4 regions of the Streptomyces sp. CRN 30 genome follow, and region 3 is predicted to be linked to each of the others. Evidence: riboswitches for the same ligand, from Rfam matches in the RefSeq annotation. Region 3 holds a riboswitch; each other region holds the start of a gene.
What was found. Region 3 has a riboswitch for S-adenosylmethionine ahead of thrC (threonine synthase). Riboswitches for the same ligand answer to the same signal wherever they lie in the genome.
Positions count from the first base shown of each region.

Region 1: linked by a shared signal. The riboswitch ahead of UW392_RS31360 (aminotransferase class V-fold PLP-dependent enzyme) and the one ahead of thrC (threonine synthase) in region 3 are both predicted to bind S-adenosylmethionine.
Region 2: linked by a shared signal. The riboswitch ahead of thrC (threonine synthase) and the one ahead of thrC (threonine synthase) in region 3 are both predicted to bind S-adenosylmethionine.
Region 4: linked by a shared signal. The riboswitch ahead of UW392_RS13255 (aminotransferase class V-fold PLP-dependent enzyme) and the one ahead of thrC (threonine synthase) in region 3 are both predicted to bind S-adenosylmethionine.

Region 1 is NZ_JAVRHI010000295.1:28,726-32,510, forward strand. Features, by position in the region: gene UW392_RS31350 (cytochrome bc complex cytochrome b subunit) at 1-733, shown strand, start outside; gene trpD (anthranilate phosphoribosyltransferase) at 889-1,953, shown strand; SAM riboswitch class IV at 2,062-2,178, shown strand; gene UW392_RS31360 (aminotransferase class V-fold PLP-dependent enzyme) at 2,347-3,711, shown strand; gene UW392_RS31365 (glycerate kinase) at 3,654-3,785, opposite strand, start outside.
Region 2 is NZ_JAVRHI010000535.1:24,253-28,037, reverse strand. Features, by position in the region: gene UW392_RS62365 (ubiquitin-like small modifier protein 1) at 394-669, opposite strand; gene thrC (threonine synthase) at 723-2,012, opposite strand; SAM riboswitch class I at 2,030-2,171, opposite strand; gene UW392_RS62355 (glucosyl-3-phosphoglycerate synthase) at 2,343-3,287, shown strand; gene UW392_RS62350 (trehalose-6-phosphate synthase) at 3,330-3,785, shown strand, end outside.
Region 3 is NZ_JAVRHI010000165.1:720-4,504, reverse strand. Features, by position in the region: gene UW392_RS16310 (trehalose-6-phosphate synthase) at 1-380, opposite strand, end outside; gene UW392_RS16305 (glucosyl-3-phosphoglycerate synthase) at 460-1,416, opposite strand; SAM riboswitch class I at 1,575-1,750, shown strand; gene thrC (threonine synthase) at 1,768-3,069, shown strand; gene UW392_RS16295 (MoaD/ThiS family protein) at 3,148-3,423, shown strand.
Region 4 is NZ_JAVRHI010000138.1:20,404-24,188, reverse strand. Features, by position in the region: gene UW392_RS13260 (glycerate kinase) at 1-459, shown strand, start outside; gene UW392_RS13255 (aminotransferase class V-fold PLP-dependent enzyme) at 414-1,781, opposite strand; SAM riboswitch class IV at 1,963-2,079, opposite strand; gene trpD (anthranilate phosphoribosyltransferase) at 2,156-3,220, opposite strand; gene UW392_RS13245 (cytochrome bc complex cytochrome b subunit) at 3,353-3,785, opposite strand, start outside.

The DNA.
Region 1 (3,785 bases), on a different contig from region 3:
GGTCTCCACCGGCGCCCAGCCCGACTGGTACATGGGCTTCGCCGAGGGACTCGTCCGCGCCATGCCCGGCTGGGAGATCAACTTCTGGGGTCACACGCTCGTCCTGGGTGTGTTCGTCCCGCTGGTGATCTTCGGTCTGTTCCTCGCGATCATCGCCCTGTACCCGTTCATCGAGTCCTGGGTCACCGGGGACAAGCGCGAGCACCACATCCTGGACCGCCCGCGCAACGCCCCGACCCGGACCGCGTTCGGCGTCGCCTGGGTCACCGCGTACATGATCATGCTGGTCGGTGGTGGCAACGACATCTTCGCCACCCACTTCCACCTGTCGATCAACGCGGTCACCTGGTTCGTCCGGATCGGCTTCTTCGTCGGCCCGGTCATCGCCTTCGTCGTCACCAAGCGGATCTGCCTCGGCCTCCAGCGCCGGGACAAGGAGAAGGTGCTGCACGGCCGCGAGTCGGGCATCATCAAGCGCCTGCCGCACGGTGAGTTCATCGAGGTGCACGAGCCGCTCAGCCAGGAGCAGATGTACTCGCTCACCGCGCACGAGCAGTACAAGCCGGCCGAGATCGGCCCGGCCGTCGACGAGAACGGCGTCGAGCGGAAGGCCGGCGGCGTGGAGAAGCTCCGCGTCAAGCTGAGCAAGTCCTACTACGGCGAGGAGTCCCAGATTCCGAAGCCGACCGTAGACGAGTACAAGGAGATCACCAGCGGCCACGGCCACCACTGATCCTCCTGCGTCGCCACACGACAGCGAAGGGCCCCGTCCGGTGTTCGGACGGGGCCCTTCGTCGCGCCCCCGGGCTGGATAAGGTGGACCCACGTCTTGCCCGCGCGGGATCTCCTCCCGCGCGGGTTCTCTTCCCACTTTCACAGGAGCGGCTGATGAGCGCTGTGACCCCCGCTGGAGGCGACACCGCGGCGGGCCGCTCCTGGCCCGTGCTGCTGAACGGACTGCTGGACGGCCGGGACCTCTCCGCGGACGAGACCGCGTGGGCGATGGACGTCATCATGCGCGGCGAGGCCACCGACGCGCAGATCGCCGGGTTCGCGGTGGCCCTGCGCGCCAAGGGCGAGACCGTCGACGAGATCGGCGGCCTGGTCCGCGCGATGTACGGGCACGCCCATGTCATCCAGGTCCCCGGCGACACCGTCGACATCGTCGGCACCGGCGGCGACGGCGCCAAGACCGTCAACATCTCCACCATGTCGGCGATCGTCGTCGCCGGCACCGGGGCGAAGGTCGTCAAACACGGCAGCCGCGCCGCCTCCTCGGCGTCCGGCGCCTCGGACGTCCTGGAGAAGCTCGGCGTCAATCTCGACCTGACGCCGCGGCGCGTCACCGAGGTCGCCGAGGAAGCCGGGATCACCTTCTGCTTCGCCGTGAAGTTCCACCCCGCGCTGCGCCACGTCGCGGCGGCCCGCGGACAGCTGGGCGTGCGGACGGTGTTCAACTTCCTCGGTCCGCTCACCAACCCGGCCAACGTCCGCTCCCAGGCCATCGGCGTCGCCGACGCCCGGATGGCACCCATCATCGCCGGGGTCTTCGCCGAGCGCGGCAACTCCTCACTGGTCTTCCGCGGCGACGACGGGCTGGACGAGCTGACGACCACGGCCACGTCCCGGGTCTGGACGGTGCGCGACGGCAAGGTGACCGAGGAGACCTTCGACCCGCGGGACGTGGGCATCGAGCTGGTGCCCGTCGAGGCTCTGCGCGGCGCCGACGCGTCGTACAACGCCGACGTGGCCCGGCGGCTGCTGAACGGCGAGACGGGCCCCGTACGGGACGCCGTCCTGCTCAACTCGGCGGCGGCCCTGGTCGCGCTGGAGCGCGGCGACGGCCCGCTGACGGACCGCATCGGGGCCGCCATCGAGCGGGCCGCGGTGTCGGTCGACTCCGGCGCGGCCAAGAGCGTCCTGGACCGGTGGGTGGCCGCGACCAACGCCTGACGGCCGCCTCGGAGGCCGTCGGTCCGCCCGACGGCCCCGTGCGGTGTACGTCCCGCGATCCGGACACGGGTTGCGGGACGTCGATCTTTTCGCTTACGTTCGTCCCCAGGTCATGAGTGACAGTCATGAGGCCCCGGCCGACTGTCCGGCAACCCTCCGTCCGTGGCGGGGTGCCCCGGGTGAAGACCAGGCCGCAGGCAGCGAGGTCTGCGGCAAGCGCGGACCCCTCGCACACTTCCAGAAGTGTGGGGCCAGGGGTCCTGGTCGTCGAGGAGCCTTCCGTGAGCAAGCGAATGCGCTAGGGCCGCAGAGCCCCGCCTCCGCACACCCTTCTTCTTCTCTTCCGGCGCGTGCCGTGCCTCGCCGCGCCCGAATTCTCACGGGAGTCCCGTCATGTCCGCACCCACCGCTGTCTCCGCCCCGCTGGCCGTCCTCGGCGCCGACGTCACCGTGCCGCTCGTCACCGGCGGCGAGGTCACCTACGCGGCCCTCGACTACGCGGCCAGCGCCCCGGCCCTGAAGCGCGTCTGGGACGACGTCGCCGCCTACGCGCCCTACTACGGCAGCGTCCACCGGGGCGCCGGGTACCTCTCGCAGCTCTCCACCGACCTGTTCGAGAACGCCCGCCGGACCGTCGCGGAGTTCCTCGGCTGCCGCACCGGCGACCAGGTCGTCTTCACCCGGTCCACCACCGACTCCCTCAACCTGCTCGCCGCCGCCCTCCCGGCCGGCTGCCGGGTCTTCGTCTTCGAGACCGAGCACCACGCCTCGCTGCTGCCCTGGAGGAACGCGGACGTCACCTACCTCGACGCCCCGCGCACCCCGGCGCAGGCCGTCGAGACCCTGGAGCGCGCCCTCGCCGCCCGCGAGCCGTACGGCCCCGCGCTGGTCTGCGTCACCGGCGCCTCCAACGTCACCGGCGAGCTGTGGCCGGTGCGCGAGCTGGCCGCCGCCGCCCACGCCCACGGCGCCCGGATCGTCCTGGACGCCGCCCAGCTCGCCCCGCACCACCCGGTGGACCTCGCCGGCCTCGACGTGGACTGGGTCGCCTTCTCCGGGCACAAGCTGTACGCGCCCTTCGGCTCCGGGGTGCTGGCCGGCCGCGCCGACTGGCTCTCCGAGGCCGAGCCCTACCTCGCCGGCGGCGGCGCGAGCCGCCGGGTCAGCCGCCGTGCCGACGGCGGTGTGGACGTCGAGTGGCACGACAGCGCCGCCCGCCACGAGGCCGGGTCGCCCAACGTCATCGGCGCCTACGCCATCGCCTCCGCCTGCAAGGCGCTCACCGAGGCCGGGTTCGAGACGCTCCTCGCCCGCGAGGAGCACCTGATCCGCACGGTCCGCGAGGGCCTCGCCGAGGTGCCCGAGGTGCGGGTCCTCTCGCTCTTCGGCGCCGACGCGCCCCGCGTCGGCGTCCTCTCCTTCGTCGTCGACGGCTGGAACAGCTCCCACTTCGCCGCCGCCCTCTCCGCCGAGTACGGCATCGGCGTCCGCGACGGCCTCTTCTGCGCCCACCCGCTGGTGCGCACCCTGCTCGGCAGCGACCCGCAGACGCAGGGCGAGTGCGGCGCCCCCGAGGCCGCGCCCGGCGAGAAGTCCCTCAACGCCGTCCGGGTCAGCTTCGGCGCGGGCACCCCGGACGAGCACGTCGAACGGTTCGTGACGGCCGTGAAGGAACTGGTCCGCGACGGCGCCCGCTGGAACTACCGCACCGAGGACGGCCGCTGCGTCCCCGACACCTCCGCCGCCGCGGCCGCCTGAGCCGGTAGCCGCGCGCCGAGGACGATCATCCGCAGCGCCCGCTCGGTGGCGTCCGTGACGAGTTCGGCACCCCG
Region 2 (3,785 bases), on a different contig from region 3:
GCCCTTGCACAGATCCGCACTTCGCGAATCCGGGTCAGACCTCGCCCCCCAGAATCTGGGGGCGTGCGCCGGAACGCGTCGACCGCGGCCGAATGTATCTGTCCAACTGCCCTCTGCAACAGGTCAATTGGACGAGAATTCTGGACGGGAGCGGTCCGGAATATGGTGAGAATTCGTAAGGATTCGGGGCAAGTCGGGCCACTCAAAGAGGGCAAAAGACGCGAAAGACGCCCACACTTTGGCTACATCTAGTCGGGCGGGCGGCAGGAATTCTTGGTTTCCGACCGCGTGATCAGCGCCGCGTTCCCCAACTGTACCGCGCTCAACCACATGGAATTGCCCCCTCCGCTTCTCTCACGGAGGGGGCAATTCGGGGGAACGGTGGGTGACGGATCAGCCGCCGGCGACCGCGGGGATGATCGAGACGCCGGCCCCGTCCGGGGTGGCCGTCTCCAGACCCTGCTCGAATCGGACGTCGTCGTCGTTGACGTACACGTTGACGAACCGCCGCAGCTTGCCCTGGTCGTCGAGAACCCGCCCGGAAATCCCGGTGTGGTTCTTCTCCAGGTCGGCGATGACCTCGCCGAGGGTGGCCCCTTCGGCGGTCACTTCGGCCTGCCCGCCGGTGTACGTACGCAGGATGGTCGGGATGCGGACAGAGACACTCACTTGAAACCTCCGGTCAGGGGGATCTGCCTAGGGGTGCGGGGAACTGCGCGGCGCTACGCCAGCCCCGCCGCACGGAAGGAGTCGAGGTTCGGCCGGATCGTCGCCGTGAGCCCCGTGTCGGCGACCGCGTCCAGCGTCTTCAGACCGTCCCCGGTGTTGAGCACCACGGTGGTGAGCGACGGGTCGAGGACACCCGCCTCGATCAGCTTCTTCGTCACGCCCACCGTGACCCCGCCCGCGGTCTCCGCGAAGATCCCTTCCGTCCGCGCCAGCAACTTGATCGCCTCGACGACCTGCTCGTCCGTGACGTCCTCCACCGCGCCGCCGGTGCGGCGGGCGATGTCGAGGACGTACGGCCCGTCGGCCGGGTTGCCGATGGCCAGCGACTTGGCGATGGTGTTCGGCTTCTGCGGGCGGACCACGTCGTGGCCGGCCTTGAACGCGGTGGAGACCGGCGAGCACCCCTCGGCCTGGGCACCGAAGATCTTGTACGGCCTGTCCTCGACGAGCCCCAGCTCGATCAGTTCCTTCAGACCCTTGTCGATCTTCGTGAGCTGGGAGCCGGAGGCGATGGGCACGACGAGCTGGTCGGGAAGGCGCCAGCCGAGCTGCTCGCAGATCTCGTACGCGAGGGTCTTGGACCCCTCCGCGTAGTAGGGGCGGAGATTGACGTTGACGAAGCCCCAGCCCTCGCCGGCCGGGTCGCCGATCAGCTCGGAACAGAAGCGGTTGACGTCGTCGTAGTTGCCCTCGATGCCGACCAGCTCGCCGCCGTAGATCGCGGCCATGACGACCTTGCCCTGCTCCAGGTCGTGCGGGATGAACACGCAGGAGCGCAGACCGGCGCGGGCGGCGGCGGCGCCGACGGCGCCGGCCAGGTTGCCGGTGGAGGAGCAGGAGAGGGTGGTGAAGCCGAAGGCGCGCGCCGCCTCCAGTGCCTGCGCCACGACCCGGTCCTTGAAGGAGTGCGTCGGGTTGCCGGAGTCGTCCTTGACGTAGAGACCGCCGGTGACGCCCAGCTCGGCGGCGAGGCGGTCGGCCTGGACGAGCTTGGTCCAGCCCGGGTTGATGTTGGGCTTGTCGGCGACGTCCGCCGGGACGGGCAGCAGCGGCGCGTAACGCCAGATGTTCGCGGGGCCCGCTTCGATGCGCGCGCGGAGCTTCTCCGTGTCGTACGAGGAGAAGTCGTAAGCGATCTCCAGCGGGCCGAAACACTCCTCGCAGGCGAAGACCGGGCCGAGGGGCACGCGGTGGCCGCATTCCCGGCAGGAGAGCGCCGCGGCGGGGCCGAGATCGACGGAGGCGGCGGGAGTGGTGGTGCTTTCGGCAGTCTGCACAGCCATGGAGGCGAGGCCCTTTCTCCTCATCTTCCTCACGACGCACTTCGCCGTGAGACGGATTTGGCACCTTCCCGAGCCGGGAGCCTCGCGTCTTCACGAGTACCGACTGGAGGGTTGCCGGGGCTTCATCGGGCCGTGTCCCTCTGCCCCTCTGGATGAGCTGTATGTGGTTGTCAGCGGCGGCCACCCCCGACATGCGATGGTCATCCGCGTTGTTCAAGACTGTAACCGAAGGCCAGGACAGTTGAGATAGTCGTCCGATGCGCGAGATGGATCACATATGCGACGCCTGACCCGCTGACCGTGATCCACAACAGGGAGGAGCCGCAGACCGTGCTGGAAGAAGTCGAGCGCTGGCTCAGTGCACGCTCCTGGTCCGTGACCGACCGTCCGCTCCACCAGATACTGGCCGCCAAGCAGCGCACCGGCCAGCGGGTCAGCGTCGTGCTGCCCGCGCTGAACGAGGAGGAGACCGTCGGCGACATCGTCGCGGCCGTCCGCCACGACCTGATGTGCCAGGTACCGCTGGTCGACGAGATCGTCGTGATCGACTCCGGGTCGACCGACGCCACGTCGAAGGTGGCCGCGGCGGCCGGCGCCCGCGTCGTGCACCGCGACGAGATCCTGCCGCGCCTCGCGCCCGTCCCCGGCAAGGGCGAGGTGCTGTGGCGGTCACTGCTGGTGACGAGCGGGGACATCGTGGCGTTCGTCGACGCCGACCTCAAGGAGTTCTCGTCCGACTTCGTCACGGGGATCGTCGGCCCGCTGCTGACCGACCCGGACGTGCACCTGGTCAAGGCCATGTACGACCGTCCGCTGCGCGGCGCCGCCGGGCAGGGCGGCCGGGTCACCGAGCTGATGGCCCGCCCGCTGCTGAACATGCACTGGCCGCGGCTGGCCGGTTTCGTGCAGCCGCTCGGCGGCGAGTACGCGGCCCGCCGCTCGCTCCTGGAGCGGCTGCCGTTCCCCGTCGGCTACGGGGTGGAGCTGGGCATGCTGGTGGACGCGCTGCACCTGGTGGGCCTGGACGCCCTCGCCCAGGTCGACGTCGGGGTGCGCAGGCACCGGCACCAGGACGGGCAGGCGCTGGGCCGGATGGCCGCCGCGATCTACCGGACCGCGCAGCTCAGGCTGGCCCGGGGCCATCTGGTCCGGCCGGCGCTGACGCAGTTCGAGCGAGGTGCGCAGGGGTTCGAGCCGCGGACGTTCTCGGTGGACACCGAGGAACGCCCGCCGATGCTGGAGATCGCCGAGTACGCGGAGCGCAAGGTCGCGTGAACGTACGTTTGAGCTGTTGGCGGCCGGGCTAGTTTGAGTCGTATGGCTTCCTCGGCTTCCGCTTCTTCTTCGTCCGCTTCGTCCGCGTCCTTCGGTGCCGCTCAGGTGCTGGTGGCCTCCAATCGGGGCCCCGTGTCGTACGAGGTCGGGGGGGACGGTTCGCTGCGCGCCAAGCGGGGCGGCGGCGGACTGGTCTCCGGGCTGTCGGCGATCGGACCGGACGCGGGTGCGCTGTGGGTGTGCTCGGCGCTGTCCGACGGCGACCGCGAGGCGGTGCGGCGCGGGGCGGGCGAGGACGGCGTACGGATGCTGGACATCCCCGCCGACGTGCACAGCGACGCGTACAACGGCATCGCCAACTCCGTGCTGTGGTTCGTCCACCACATGCTGTACCAGACGCCGGTGGAGCCGGTCTTCGACGCGGAGTTCCGCCGGCGGTGGGACTCCTACGTGGCGTTCAACCGGGCGTTCGCCGAGGCGCTGGCCGAGGAGGCCGCC
Region 3 (3,785 bases):
AACTCGCCGTCGAAGACCGGTTCCAGCGGCGTCTGGTACAGCATGTGGTGGATGAACCAGAGCACCGAGTTGGCGACGCCGTTGTACGCGTCGGCGTGCACGTCGGCGGCGATGTCCAGCATGCGGACGCGCTGACCGCCGGTGTCGTCGGGGGACAGGGCGCCGCCGGTGCGCCGTACCGCCTCGCGGTCGCCGTCGCCCAGTGCCGCGCACACCCATACGGCGTCGGCGTCCGGGCCGATCGCCGACAGGCCGGACACCAGGCCGCCGCCGCCACGTCTGGCGGAGAGGTCGCCCGACTCGTCGAGCGTGTACGAGACGGGGCCGCGGTTGGACGCGACGAGGACGCGGGCGCCGGTGGAGGTTGCTGCGGAAGCCATACGCCTCAACCTAGCCCGAGGCCGGAAGACTCAAACGTATGTCTCATCCGTATACATCCCCTCCACGGCGGCCCGCCGCCTACGCCGCTCTGCGCGCCGCGTACTCCTCGATCTCCGCCATCGGCGGCCGCTCCTCGGTGTCCACCGAGTAGGTGCGCGGCTCGAAGCCGTCCTCGCCCCGCTCGAACTGGGTGAGCGCGGGGCGGACGAGGTGGCCGCGGGCCAGCCGCAGCTGGGCCGTGCGGTAGATCGCGGCGGCCATCCGGCCGAGCGCCTGCCCGTCCTGGTGGCGGTGGAGGCGGACACCCACGTCGACCTGGGCGAGGGCGTCCAGGCCCACCAGGTGCAGCGCGTCGACCAGCATGCCCAGCTCCACGCCGTACCCGACCGGGAACGGCAGCCGCTCCAGGAGCGAGCGGCGGGCCGCGTACTCGCCGCCGAGCGGCTGGACGAAGCCCGCGAGCTGCGGCCAGTGCATGTTGAGCAGCGGGCGGGCCATCAGCTCGGTGACCCGGCCGCCCTGCCCGGCCGGAAGGCCGGCGGAGGAGGTGAGCGGCCGGTCGTACATCGCCTTGACCAGGTCGACGCCGGGGTCGGTGAGCAGCGGGCCCACGATGCCCAGGACGAAGTCGGACGAGAACTCCCTGAGGTCCGCGTCGACGAAACAGACGATGTCCCCGTGGGTGACGAGCAGGGAGCGCCACAGCACCTCGCCCTTGCCGGGCACGGCCGGCAGCCGGGGCAGGATCGCGTCGCGGTGGACGACTCTCGCGCCCGCCGCGGCGGCCACCTCCGAGGTGCGGTCGGTCGACCCCGAGTCGACGACGACGATCTCGTCGACGAGCGGGGTGCGCTCCACGAGGTCACGGCGGATCGCGGCGACGATCCCGCCGACCGTCGCCTCCTCGTTGAGCGCGGGCAGGACGACACTGACCGACTGGCCCGTGGCCCGTTTCGCGGCCATGACCCGGTGCAGCGGGCGGTCGTTCACGGACCAGGAGCGGGTGCTCAGCCAGCGCTCGACTTCTTCCAGCACAGCCTGCGGCTCCTCCCTTTTTCGATCACACAGGACGTACGTGTGATCCATCTCGCGGTGCGGACGACTCCCTCAACTGTCCTGGCCGTCGGTTACAGTCTTGAACAACGCGGATGACCATCGCATGTCGGGGGTCACCGCTGTTCACAACCGAATACCGCTCATCCAGAGGGGCAGAGGGACACGGCCCGTTGAAGCCCCGGCAACCCTCCAGCCGGCTCTCGTAGCGATCACTGACGGTCATTGGCGACTGTTGATCGACTCCGCGGGGCTCCCGGCTAGGGAAGGTGCCAAATCCGTCTCACGGCGAAGTGCGTCGTGAGGAAGATGAGGAGAAAGGGCCTCGCCTCCATGGCTGCGCAGACAGTTGCAAGCACCACCGAATCCGGTGTCACCACCCCCTCCCCCGTGGATCTCGGCCCCGCCGCCGCGCTGTCCTGTCGCGAGTGCGGCCACCGCGTCCCGCTCGGCCCGGTCTTCGCCTGCGAGGAATGCTTCGGACCGCTGGAGATCGCCTACGACTTCTCCGCGTACGACACCGAGGAACTGCGCCGGCGCATCGAGTCCGGCCCCGCGAACATCTGGCGTTACGCGCCCCTGCTGCCCGTCCCGGCCGACGTAGCCGGGAAGCCGAACCTCAACCCCGGCTGGACCAAGCTCGTCAAGGCCGACAATCTGGCCCGTGAGCTCGGTGTGACCGGTGGGCTCTACGTGAAGGACGACTCCGGCAACCCGACCCACTCCTTCAAGGACCGGGTCGTCGCCCAGGCCCTGGAGGCCGCGCGCGCCTTCGGCTTCACCACCCTCTCCTGCTCCTCCACGGGCAACCTGGCCGGCGCCGTCGGCGCGGCCGCCGCCCGGGCCGGCTTCCGCTCCTGCGTGTTCATCCCGCACGACCTGGAGCAGGGCAAGGTCGTCATGGCCGCCGTCTACGGCGGTGACCTCGTCGGCATCGAGGGCAACTACGACGACGTCAACCGCTTCTGCTCCGAGCTCATCGGCGACCCGGCGGGCGAGGGCTGGGGCTTCGTCAACGTCAACCTGCGGCCGTACTACGCCGAGGGCTCCAAGACGCTGGCGTACGAGATCTGCGAGCAGCTCGGCTGGAAGCTCCCCGACCAGATCGTCGTCCCGATCGCCTCCGGCTCCCAGCTCACGAAGATCGACAAGGGGCTGCAGGAGCTCATCAGGCTCGGGCTCGTCGAGGACCGGCCGTACAGGATCTTCGGCGCGCAGGCCGAGGGCTGCTCGCCGGTGTCGGTGGCCTACAAGGACGGCCACGACGTCGTCCGTCCGCAGAAGCCGGACACCATCGCCAAGTCGCTCGCCATCGGCAACCCGGCCGACGGCCCCTACGTCCTCGACATCGCGCGCCGTACGGGCGGTGCGGTGGAGGACGTGGACGACGCGGAGATCGTGGACGCGATCAAGCTGCTCGCACGCACCGAGGGCATCTTCGCCGAGACGGCGGGCGGGGTGACCGTCGGTGTCACCCGCAAGCTGATCAAGAGCGGTCTGCTCGACCCGGAGAAGACGACCGTCGTCCTCAACACCGGCGACGGCCTCAAGACGCTGGACGCGGTGGCCGACACCGGGCTCACCGCGACGATCCGCCCCAGCCTCGACGCGTTCCACGAGGCCGGTCTCGCGTAGCCGCTCCGCCCGGCCGCCCCTTCACACGACTTCGCGCCCTCGGGGGCGCCGCCCCACCAGCTTCAGGAGGTTCCACCCATGAGCGTCACCGTCCGCATCCCCACGATCCTGCGCACCTACACCGGCGGCAAGGCGGAGGTGAGCGCCGAGGGAACGACGCTCGCCGAGGTCCTCGCCGACCTGGAGAAGAACCACACGGGCATCGGCGCCCGCGTCCTGGACGACCAGGGCAAGCTGCGCCGTTTCGTGAACGTGTACGTCAACGACGACGACGTCCGTTTCGAGCAGGGCCTGGAGACGGCGACCCCCGACGGGGCGGGCGTTTCGATCATTCCGGCCGTCGCCGGCGGCTGATCATTATCACTGGTAACTCGGGTGACCGAGAGTTTCCGGAATTGCCCCTTCCGTAAGAGAAACGGAGGGGGCAATTCTGCATGGTTGAGCACGGTACAGTTGGGGAACCCGGTTCGTTTCTCACATGAGATGCGGAGTCGGCGCATATGAGTTCCCGGGTTCCTGCCCGACGCGATGCAGCCAAAGTGTGCAGGGCTTTTGCGTGTTTTGTTCCCTTTGTCAGGCCCGACTTGCCCTGCATTCGAGGGAATTCTCCGTACATTACCGACCGCCGGTGTCCAGAATTCTCGTCCGATTGACCTGTTGCAGACGGCAGTTGGGCAGATACATTCAGCCGCGGTCGACGCGTTCCGGCGCACACC
Region 4 (3,785 bases), on a different contig from region 3:
GCGGCGCTGGGCGCCCGGCTGCTGCCCCGCTTCGACGTGCTCCTGGACAGCCTCGACCTGGACGCCCGGCTGGCCCGCGCCGACCTGGTCCTGACCGCGGAGGGCGCCCTGGACCACCAGACGCCCCGCGGCAAGGTCCCGGCCGAGGTGGCCCGGCGCGCCAAGCTGCACGGGCGGCCGGTGCTGGCGCTGGCGGGCACCCTCGGCGAGGGCGCCCACGACGTACCGGGCGTGGACGCCTGTCACGGCATCCTGCCCGCGCCGATGGCCCTGGCCGAGGCCCTGGTCCGCGCCTCCGAACTGCTCACCGACGCCACCGAGCGCGCCCTGCGGATGATCCTGCTGGGCGCCCGGCTACCGGCGCCCGCCTCCGTGACGGCCCCGTTGCCCGCCCCGCTGACCGTCCCGGCGGCTCACGCGGCGGTGTCGGGCACGCAGCGCCCGTTCTCCGTCCGGTAGCCCCACTTGGCACCGTCCCGCACGAGCTCGGCGACCGCGGCCGTGAACCGCTCCACGTGCTCGTCGGGCGTGCCCGCGCCGAAGCTCACGCGGATGGCGTTGAGCGACTTCTCGCCGGGCGCGGCCTCGGGCGCCCCGCACTCCCCCTGCGCCCCGGGCGCGGTGCCGAGCAGCGTGCGCACCAGCGGGTGGGCGCAGAACAGGCCGTCGCGGACGCCGATGCCGTACTCGGCGGAGAGCGCGGCGGCGAAGTGCGAGCTGTTCCAGCCCTCGACGACGAAGGAGAGGACCCCCACGCGCGGGGCGTCGTCGCCGAACAGCGACAGGATCCGCACCCCGGGAACCGCGGTGAGCCCCGTGCGCACCTTCTCGACCAGGTGCCGCTCGCGGGCCACGAGACGGTCGAAGCCCTCCTCGGTGAGCGCCTTGCAGGCGGAGGCGATGGCGTAGGCGCCGATGACGTTCGGGGAGCCGGCCTCGTGGCGGGCGGCCCCCTCGTGCCACTCGACGTCCACGCCGCCGTCCGCGCGGCGCGAGACGGTGCGGGAGGCGCCGCCGCCCGCCAGGTAGGGCTCGGCCTCGCGCAGCCAATCGGCGCGCCCGGCGAGGACCCCGGAGCCGAAGGGCGCGTACAGCTTGTGCCCGGAGAAGGCCACCCAGTCGACGTCCAGGTCACGCACGGACACCGGGTGGTGCGGGGCGAGCTGCGCGGCGTCCAGCACGATGCGCGCGCCGTGCGCGTGCGCGGCGGCGGCCAGCTCGCGCACCGGCCACAGCTCTCCGGTGACGTTGGAGGCGCCGGTGACGCACACCAGCGCGGGGCCCTGGGGGACGCGGGCGGCCAGGGCGCGCTCCAGGGTGGCGACGGCCTCGTCCGGGGTGCGCGGGGCGTCCAGGTACGTCACCCGGGCGTCTCGCCAGGGCAGCAGCGAGGCGTGGTGCTCGGTCTCGAAGACGAACACCTGGCAGCCGGCGGGGAGCGCGGTGGCCAGCAGGTTCAGCGAGTCGGTGGTGGAGCGCGTGAAGACGATCTCGTCCTCCTCGCGGCAGCCCAGGAACTCCGCGACCGTCACCCTGGCGTTCTCGAAGAGGTCCGTCGACAGCTGCGACAGGTACCCGGCGCCCCGGTGCACGCTGCCGTAGTACGGGGCGTAGGCCGCCACGTCGTCCCACACCCGCTGGAGGGCCGGGGCGCTCGCGGCGTAGTCGAGCGCGGCGTAGGTGACCTCGCCGCCGGTGACGAGCGGGACGGTGACATCCCGGCCCAGAACGGGCAGCGGAGTACAAATGGACTGGTCGGCGGCAACGGTGGAGACAGACATGGGTGCACTCCTGTGCGAGCAGACGGAACTCACCGCGCGAGCGGGGGCGCTCGAGCGCGGACGAGAAGAAAAAGGGTGTGCGGAGGCGGGGCTCTGCGGCCCTATCGCATTCGCTTGCTCAACAGAAGGCTCCTCGAGGACCAGGACCCCTGGCCCCGCACTTACCGAGAAGTGCGCGAGGGGTCCGCGCTTGCCGCAGACCTCGCTGCCTGCGGCCTGGTCTTCACCCGGGGCACCCCGCCACGGACGGAGGGTTGCCGGACAGTCGGCCGGGGCCTCATGACTGTCGCTCATGACCTGGTACGGGAACGTACGTGAAGTGATCGTCGTCCCGCAACCCGTGTCCGGATCGCGGGACGACGAACAGCTGGGCGCTACGCGTTGCTGGCGGCCACCCAGCGTTCCAGGGTCCGCTTCGCCGCGCCGGAGTCGATGGACTCGGCGGCCTCGTCCATGCCCGCGCGGATCTGCTCGGCCAGCGTGCCGGCGCCCGGCTCCAGGGCCACCAGGGCCGCCGCCGAGTTGAGCAGGACGGCGTCCCGTACGGGGCCCTCCTCACCGTTCAGCAGACGGAGCGCCACGTCGGCGTTGTACGAGGCGTCCGCGCCCCGCAGCGCCTCGACCGGCACCAGGTCCAGGCCGACGTCGCGCGGGTCGAAGGACTCCTCCGTCACCTCGCCCGCGCGCACGACCCACACCCGGGACGTGGCCGTGGTGGTCAGCTCGTCGAGGCCGTCGTCGCCGCGGAAGACCAGGGAGGAGTGGCCGCGCCGGGCGAAGACGCCCGCCATGATCGGCGCCATCCGCGGGTCGGCGACGCCCACCGCCTGCGCCTGCACCTGTGCCGGGTTGGCCAGCGGGCCGAGGAAGTTGAACACCGTGCGGATGCCCATCTGGCCGCGGGCGGCGGCCACATGGCGCAGCGCCGGGTGGAACTTCACCGCGAAGCAGAAGGTGATCCCGGCCTCCTCCGCCACCTGCGCCACCCGCCGCGGGGTCAGCTGCAGGTTGACGCCGAGCTCCTCCAGGACGTCCGAGGCCCCGGAGGCCGAGGAGGCGGCGCGGTTGCCGTGCTTGACGACCTTCGCGCCGGTGCCGGCGACGACGATCGACGACATGGTGGAGATGTTGACCGTCTTCGCGCCGTCCCCGCCGGTGCCGACGATGTCCACCGTCCTCCCCGGCACCTGGATGACGTTGGCGTGTTCGTACAGCGCCCGCACGCAGCCGGAGATCTCCTCGACGGTCTCGCCCTTGGCGCGCAGCGCCACCGCGAAGGCGGCGATCTGCGCGTCCGTCGCCTCGCCGCGCATGATCAGGTCCATCGCCCAGGCGGTGTCGTCCGCGGTCAGGTCCCGCCCCTCGAGCAGTCCGTTCAGTACGGCGGGCCAGGAGCGGCCCGCCGCGGTGTCGCCTCCAGCGGGGGTCACAGCGCTCATCAGCCGCTCCTGGGTGTGTCTCTCCGGGGAGAGTGAGTAAAGACGCCTCCACCCTATCCACCCCCGGAGACGGGGAAGGGCCCCGTCCGGTGTCCGGACGGGGCCCTTCCTGTGGCGTGGCTGAGGCAGCGATCAGTGGTGGCCGTGGCCGCTCGTGATCTCCTTGTACTCCTCGACGGTCGGCTTGGCGATCTGGTTCTCCTCGCCGTAGTAGCCCTTGCTGAGCTTGGCGCGGAGCCTCTCGATCGGCGACACCTTGCGCTTGACGCCGTTCTCGTCGACCTCGGGGCCGATCGCGGCCGGCTGGTACTGCTCGTGCGCGGTGAGCGTGTACAGCTGCTCCTGGCTGAGCGGCTCGTGCACCTCGACGAACTCACCGTGCGGCAGGCGCTTGATGATGCCCGTCTCACGGCCGTGCAGCACCTTCTCGCGGTCCCGGCGCTGCAGGCCGAGGCAGATCCGCTTGGTGACGATGAACGCGATGACCGGTCCGGCGAAGAACCCGATGCGGACGAACCAGGTGACCGCGTTGATCGACATGTGGAAGTGGGTCGCGACCAGGTCG